DNA from 3 places in the Rhizobium sp. AN73 genome. Region 2 is predicted to be linked to each of the others. Evidence: predicted binding sites of a transcription regulator. Region 2 holds the regulator's gene; each other region holds the start of a gene.
What was found. The regulator LexA, encoded in region 2, represses DNA repair genes until DNA is damaged. The targets are predictions, from matches to a motif close to TGTTCNNNNTGTGTTCNG.

Region 1: RBH10_RS20875 (DNA recombination protein RmuC) is a predicted target of LexA. The motif match lies at 1,269-1,286, and genes of this name have one in related genera.
Region 3: uvrA (excinuclease ABC subunit UvrA) is a predicted target of LexA. The motif match lies at 1,014-1,031, and genes of this name have one in related genera.

Annotation. Positions count from the first base shown of each region.
Region 1 covers NZ_JARWME010000002.1:2,222,800-2,225,069, reverse strand. Annotated here, with positions in the region: gene RBH10_RS20875 (DNA recombination protein RmuC) at 44-1,237, opposite strand; gene def (peptide deformylase) at 1,386-1,898, shown strand; gene fmt (methionyl-tRNA formyltransferase) at 1,945-2,270, shown strand, end outside.
Region 2 covers NZ_JARWME010000002.1:1,220,714-1,222,983, forward strand. Annotated here, with positions in the region: gene RBH10_RS15995 (VOC family protein) at 1-432, opposite strand, end outside; gene lexA (transcriptional repressor LexA) at 644-1,366, shown strand; gene RBH10_RS16005 (glutathione S-transferase family protein) at 1,823-2,270, shown strand, end outside.
Region 3 covers NZ_JARWME010000002.1:1,071,371-1,073,640, forward strand. Annotated here, with positions in the region: gene uvrA (excinuclease ABC subunit UvrA) at 1-880, opposite strand, end outside; gene RBH10_RS15230 (single-stranded DNA-binding protein) at 1,146-1,724, shown strand; gene RBH10_RS15235 (hypothetical protein) at 1,764-2,018, shown strand; gene RBH10_RS15240 (HPP family protein) at 2,073-2,270, opposite strand, start outside.

The sequences.
Region 1 (2,270 bases), 1.0 Mb from region 2:
TCCGTATAAAATTCAAGCAAGGCGGCGACTTTGCCCGAGGCGATCACTCGTCGTCAACCACCCGCAGTTTCGCCGTTCCCGCCCTGTTCTCCGCAAAGCGTCGAGCCTGCTCGATTTCCCCGTGAGAGGTCTCTTTTTCCGTCGGCGAAAAATCGAGGCCCTCGATCTTCTGGCCGCGCGCCAGCACCTTGTCGGAGGAGATCAGCATCATGTCGACGTCTTTCTGCGCCAGCCCGAAATGGGCCTGTAGCTTGCGCGTCCGGTCGTCCAGCCGCCGCACATCGTCCATGAGAAGGGCAACTTCGCCCTGAATGAGATGCGCCTGTTCGCGCATGCGCTGGTCCTTCAGCACGGACTGGATGACCTGCACCGACAGCATCAGCAGCGAAGGTGAAACGATGACGACGCGGGCGCGGTGGGCGCGTTGCACCAGATATTCGAAATGCTGGTGAATGTCGGCAAAGATCGATTCGGACGGCACGAAGATAAAGGCCGTATCCTGCGTTTCGCCGCGGATCAGATATTTCTCCGCCACGTCGCGAATATGAACTTCCATATCGCGGCGGAATTGCTGGGTGGCAGCCCGTTTGCCCTCGGGCGATTCATCCGCTTTCAGCGCATTCCAGGCCTCCAGCGGAAACTTGGCGTCGATGACGAGGGACGGCGCGTTGTTCGGCATCCTGATGATGCAGTCCGGCCGGTAACCATTCGAAAGCGTCGGTTGAAGCTGAAAGGCGCCGGCGGGAAGGGCATCGGCGATCAGCGCCTCCATCCGTGCCTGTCCGAAGGCCCCGCGCGTCTGCTTGTTGGAAAGGATCGCCTGAAGTCCGACCACATCCTTCGCCAGATCCTGAATATTGCCCTGAGCGGCATCGATAACCGCCAAGCGCTCCTGCAGGCGACTCAGATTCTCGTGCGTCGATCGGGTCTGCTCCGTCAACGTTTCTCCGAGGCGCTGCGACATGCCGTCGAGGCGCTGGTTGATCGTCTGACCCATCTCGGTCTGGCGTGTGCCGAGCGTCTCTGCCATCGCCGCGATCCGACCGTGCAACTCTGACTGGGTTTTCAACAGATCGGAAATTTCACCATCGGCTTCCGCTTTTTTCACACGACTTTTCGTGACCATCCAGAAGGCGGAAAGGCCGAAAACGAAAGCCGCAAGAAGCGCACCGAAGCTGATGTCGACGGAGCCGGCGCGCAAGGCGGGATCGAGGAGAAAAGAGAAATCGATGCTCATGGCCAAATCTATCAGATTTCCAGTGATTCGTAAGATCAAAACAAGAACATTCATGCGGCGGAATTGAGTCGGACAAAACCGGACGAAGCTGCCATTTCGCCCGCGTATTTTTTATTTCCTCCGCGCAAGAGATACGTTATGGGAAGCCATGACTATCAAACCGCTTATCATTTTGCCCGATCCCGTGCTGCGCCAGCAATCAAGGCCCATCGAACAGGTGGATGCCGAAGTGTTGCGCCTTGCCGACGATATGCTCGAAACCATGTATGATGCGCCGGGCATTGGCCTTGCCGCCGTTCAGGTCGGCGTGCCGCGCCGCATGCTGGTGATCGACGTTTCGCGCGACGACGAGGAGAAAAAGCCGGTCGTCTTCATCAACCCGGAAATCCTCAAAGTGTCCGACGATGTTTCGGCCTATGAGGAAGGCTGCCTCTCCATTCCCGATTATTATGCCGAGGTCGAGCGTCCCGCATCGCTGACGATGAGATATGTCGACCGTGACGGCAAGCAGCAGACCATCGATGCGGACGGCCTACTGGCGACATGCCTGCAGCACGAGATCGATCACCTGAACGGCATTCTGTTCATCGATCATATTTCGCGGCTGAAGCGCGAGATGGTCATCAAGAAATTCACCAAAGCAGCCCGCGCAAAGATCTGATCCGTCTCATTTGGGAGACGGAACGATATAAGGGGCAGGGGGCGATATGGCTCTTCGTATCATTTTCATGGGTACGCCGGAATTTTCCGTTCCCACGTTGCGTGCGCTGGTGGAAGCGGGTCACGAGATCGTTGCCGTTTATACCCAGCCGCCGCGTCCCGGCGGCCGCCGCGGCCTTGATCTGCAGAAATCGCCGGTGCATCAGGCGGCCGAGTTGCTGGGCCTGCCCGTGCTGACGCCGGTGAATTTCAAGGCTGAAGAAGACCGGCAGCAATTCAGAGAATTCGATGCGGACGTCGCTGTTGTCGTTGCCTATGGGCTGCTTCTGCCCGAGGCAATCCTGAGCGGTACGCGCCTTGGCTGTTACAACGG
Region 2 (2,270 bases):
GATTGCCGCGAAAGCCAGCCGGAACGCCGCCTCGCTTTGCGACCCGTCAGGCATCCGCACCGGCCGCGAAAACTGGAATACATCGCCCGCCGACACGCCAGAGGTCAGGAACCTGTCATGGTCGGCAAGTGCGTCTTCGGTTCTGGCGACGAGGGCAGAAAAACCCTCCTGCCCGTCGCGCTGCCGGAAAGCCCGATCCCTGCCGGTGAACACATCTCCCTTGTCCACTGAGGCAGTATACTTAGCCGGATCAGCAACTGAGAGCGGCTCCAGATAGGTGCCGTCGGTGAAAAAAACGCAGGCATTTTGCGTGCCGAAGGGATGAAGAGCCTCCGGTGCGACCGTAAATCCAAGGCTGGCAAGACGTTTCACGGCAACGCCGATATCCTGTACCGGCAGAACGAGATGATCGACGTTATGGGATTTCATCATGACCTGCTTCCTGCGCTGGCGCTCCGTCCGGGCATGCCTGAACGATTTGGACCGCAGAAAAGCACAATCAGGCGCAAAGAAGCAAATCATCAAAACAACAGATAGCAGCTTCACGAAATTTTAGGGGATTGCGGAACACATATGGAACATATAGTGTCCGTTCTGTATTTGTTTCGCGACTTCCACGACGATTCTAAAGGGTGTTTTCCTCATGCTCACGCGCAAACAGCAGGAATTGCTTCTCTTCATTCATGAACGAATGAAAGAGTCCGGCGTGCCGCCCTCCTTCGATGAAATGAAGGACGCACTCGATCTTGCCTCCAAATCCGGCATCCACCGGCTGATTACTGCGCTCGAAGAGCGTGGATTCATTCGCCGGCTACCTAACAGAGCGCGAGCGCTGGAAGTCATCAAGCTGCCTGAGGCCTATACGCCGGGCGCAAGGCCGCAGCGCGGCTTTTCGCCGAGCGTCATCGAAGGCAGCCTTGGCAAGCCCAAGGCGCCGGAAGCGGCCCCTGCCCCCAAGACGCCGGCCAACGATCTCGTCGGGGCCGTCACCGTGCCTGTCATGGGCCGCATTGCCGCCGGTGTGCCGATTTCCGCCATCCAGAACAACACCCATGATGTGGCCGTTCCGGTGGACATGCTCGGCACGGGTGAACATTACGCTCTTGAGGTCAAGGGCGATTCGATGATCGAGGCCGGCATTTTCGACGGCGACACCGTCATCATCCGCAATGGCAGCACCGCCAATCCCGGCGATATCGTCGTGGCGTTGGTGGATGACGAGGAAGCGACGCTGAAGCGTTTCCGCCGCAAGGGCGCGTCCATTGCACTCGAGGCAGCAAACCCCGCCTATGAGACCCGCATCTTCGGACCGGACCGGGTGAAAATCCAGGGTAAACTGGTGGGGCTGATCCGCCGTTACCATTGATCCAATGGAACCGGCCGTCACCCCTTTTTGTAACGGGTGTCATTGTGAAGATGACACTCGTGCAAGTGGGTGTGGCTGGTGCCGAATGAGGCACGGTCTGCTGGTATACGGAAGATGTGTGTCACCCGGCGGATCGGCTTACCGTGCCCCGTAAAATTCAGATGCGGCTTTCGCCTCAATGTTTCTGTTTCGCGGTAAGCGCAACGGCAAACATGCTTCTGGTGCCATCGGCGCGGGAACGATCGAGGGGCTTTGGGCAAGGCTGCGCGAATCTGTTCAATCTCGTCGTGCGCTGAGTTCTTCATTGCCACCCGCTGGTGACATATCGCAGGATGCAGCTCTCCGTACTCCGTTTTACCACTCATCAACAGCGCTTATGGGTGCCATGGAATATTTTCGATATTCCGTGAACGCTTGGCAGGTGTAGAAATGCGCGTCATATCCGGGAGATACGCCATGTACGATCTTTATATCGCCAACAAGAACTATTCTTCATGGTCGCTGCGGCCGTGGGTGTTGATGCGCACACTCGGTATCGCCTTCGATGAAAAGCTCGTTCCATTCGGCGAAGGCGTCGCCTTCACCACATTTTCGCCAACCGGCAAGGTGCCCTGCCTTGTCGACGATGGTGTAACGGTGTGGGAAACGCTTTCGATCGCCGAGTACCTTGCCGAAAGACACCAGGGCATCTGGGCAAGCGACACGAAGGCAAGGGCCTGGTCACGGTCGGCCGCAAGCGAGATGCATGCCGGCTTTTCCTCGCTGCGCAATCTCTATCCCATGTCGGTCGGCGTCAGGATAAAGCCGAAGGTTGGCGATGCCGGGCTGGCGGCCGACATAAAGCGCATCGATGCGCTATGGAGCGAAGGCCTTGCGAAATTTGGCGGGCCCTATCTTGCCGGTC
Region 3 (2,270 bases), 150 kb from region 2:
GATTGTTGAAGGAGAAAAGCCGTGGCTCAATTTCCGGAATGGTGAAACCGGAGACCGGGCAGGCGAATTTTTCCGAAAACAGCACGCGCTCATGGGTCTCATTGAGCGATTTGTTGGCGGAGCCACCGGCCGCAGTCTCTTCCGGCGGCAGGGGCTTGTCGGCAAACTCCGCTACTGCCAGCCCATCGGCCAGCTTGAGGCAGGTCTCGATACTGTCGGCAAGGCGTGCTGCCATATCCGGGCGCACGACGGCGCGGTCCACCACCACGTCGATATCGTGTTTGTATTTCTTGTCGAGGGCGGGAACGTCGGCGATCTCGTAGAACTGGCCATCCACCTTGACGCGCTGGAAGCCCTTCTTCATCAGCTCGGCGAGTTCCTTTTTATATTCGCCTTTGCGGCCACGCACGATCGGTGCGAGAATATAAAGGCGCGTGCCTTCCTCGAAGCCAAGAATGCGGTCGACCATCTGGCTGACGGTCTGGCTTTCGATCGGCAGGCCCGTGGCCGGCGAATAGGGTACGCCCACACGCGCAAACAGCAGGCGCATATAGTCGTAGATTTCCGTGACCGTGCCGACCGTGGAACGCGGGTTCTTCGAGGTGGTTTTCTGCTCGATGGAAATCGCCGGGGACAGACCCTCGATACGGTCGACATCCGGCTTCTGCATCATTTCGAGGAACTGGCGCGCATAGGCCGAAAGGCTCTCGACATAACGGCGCTGGCCCTCGGCATAGATCGTGTCGAAGGCAAGCGAAGACTTGCCCGAGCCGGAGAGCCCGGTCATGACGATCAGCTTGTTACGCGGCAGATCCAGATCAATGCCCTTGAGGTTATGCTCACGGGCACCGCGGATGGAAATCGTCTTCAATTCACTCATGATAAAGCTCGGACAAAAATAACAGGCCTGATGGCGGCGCGTCCTTATGTAGTGACGCAACCGGACGTGTCGAGGTTTATTCCCTATCGGTCGATGGCTTTTCGGCTCACTTGACTCGAATTTCACGATTCAATAGAACAAAAAAGGAACAAATTGCAAGTGCGAATATACGCTGTTTGAATGTCGGGATTATTCGCTGTGGATTGTTCCCGGTTGCGGTGCCCTTTACGGGCGGCGATGGTTATTGTGTGCGGAATTTTTTGAAATGCAATTGCCGGTCATGATCGCCGGCGGACAGGATGACGAGATGGCTGGTAGCGTAAACAAGGTAATTCTGATTGGGAACGTTGGCGCCGATCCCGAAATTCGCCGGACGCAGGACGGCCGTCCGATCGCCAACCTGCGTATTGCCACTTCGGAGACCTGGCGCGACCGCAACAGCGGCGAGCGCAAGGAAAAGACCGAATGGCACACCGTCGTGGTTTTCAACGAAGGCCTGTGCAAGGTTGTCGAACAATATGTGAAAAAGGGCGCCAAGCTCTATATCGAAGGCCAGTTGCAGACGCGCAAGTGGCAGGACCAGACCGGTAACGATCGTTACTCCACCGAAGTTGTGCTGCAGGGCTTCAACTCCACGCTGACCATGCTTGACGGTCGCGGCGAAGGCGGCGGCGGTGGCCGCAGCGGTGGTGACATCGGCGGTGGAGATTATGGCAGCGGCGGCGGTAACTACGGTGGCGGTTACGACCAGCAGCCGGCAGCGCGCGGTGGCTCTTCTTCCCGTGGCGGCAGCCAGCCTTCCGGTGGCTTCTCCAACGACATGGACGACGATATCCCGTTCTGATCGGACGGGAAATGACGGGTGAAGCAACAGGAGACGGGCATGAGTGACGAAACGGTACCCAAACAGCCTGCCACCTGGCGCATCATACTGGCATTTTTCCTCGATTTCTGGACGGCGTTTTTCGCCGCCGGATTCATCGTCGCATCGGTTGCGGGCGGACGAACACCAAACGGCTTCCAGTTGAATGGCATGCCCGCCCTTTTCGCCTTCGCACTGATCATCGCCTATTTCGTCGTGCTTGGGCGGTTTTTCGGCGGCACGCTGTGGCAGCGCCTTTTGAAGGCCAGACGATAGTCAGCGGGTCTGAACAAGCGCACCGAGAGTGTTTTATTTTAAGGTTGCGGCAGCTTATGCCGCGGCCTTGTCCGCCAGCATCGCAACCATGACGTCGGATTGCGACAGAATACCCACCATCTTGCCGTTGGCGTCGATCACCGGCAGGTAATGCAGCCCTTCCTCCGCAAAACGGATAATCGCTTCCTCTATCGCCGTTTCCGGCCGCACAGTTCTGACCGGCGATGTCATGATATCCTTGACGGTATCGTT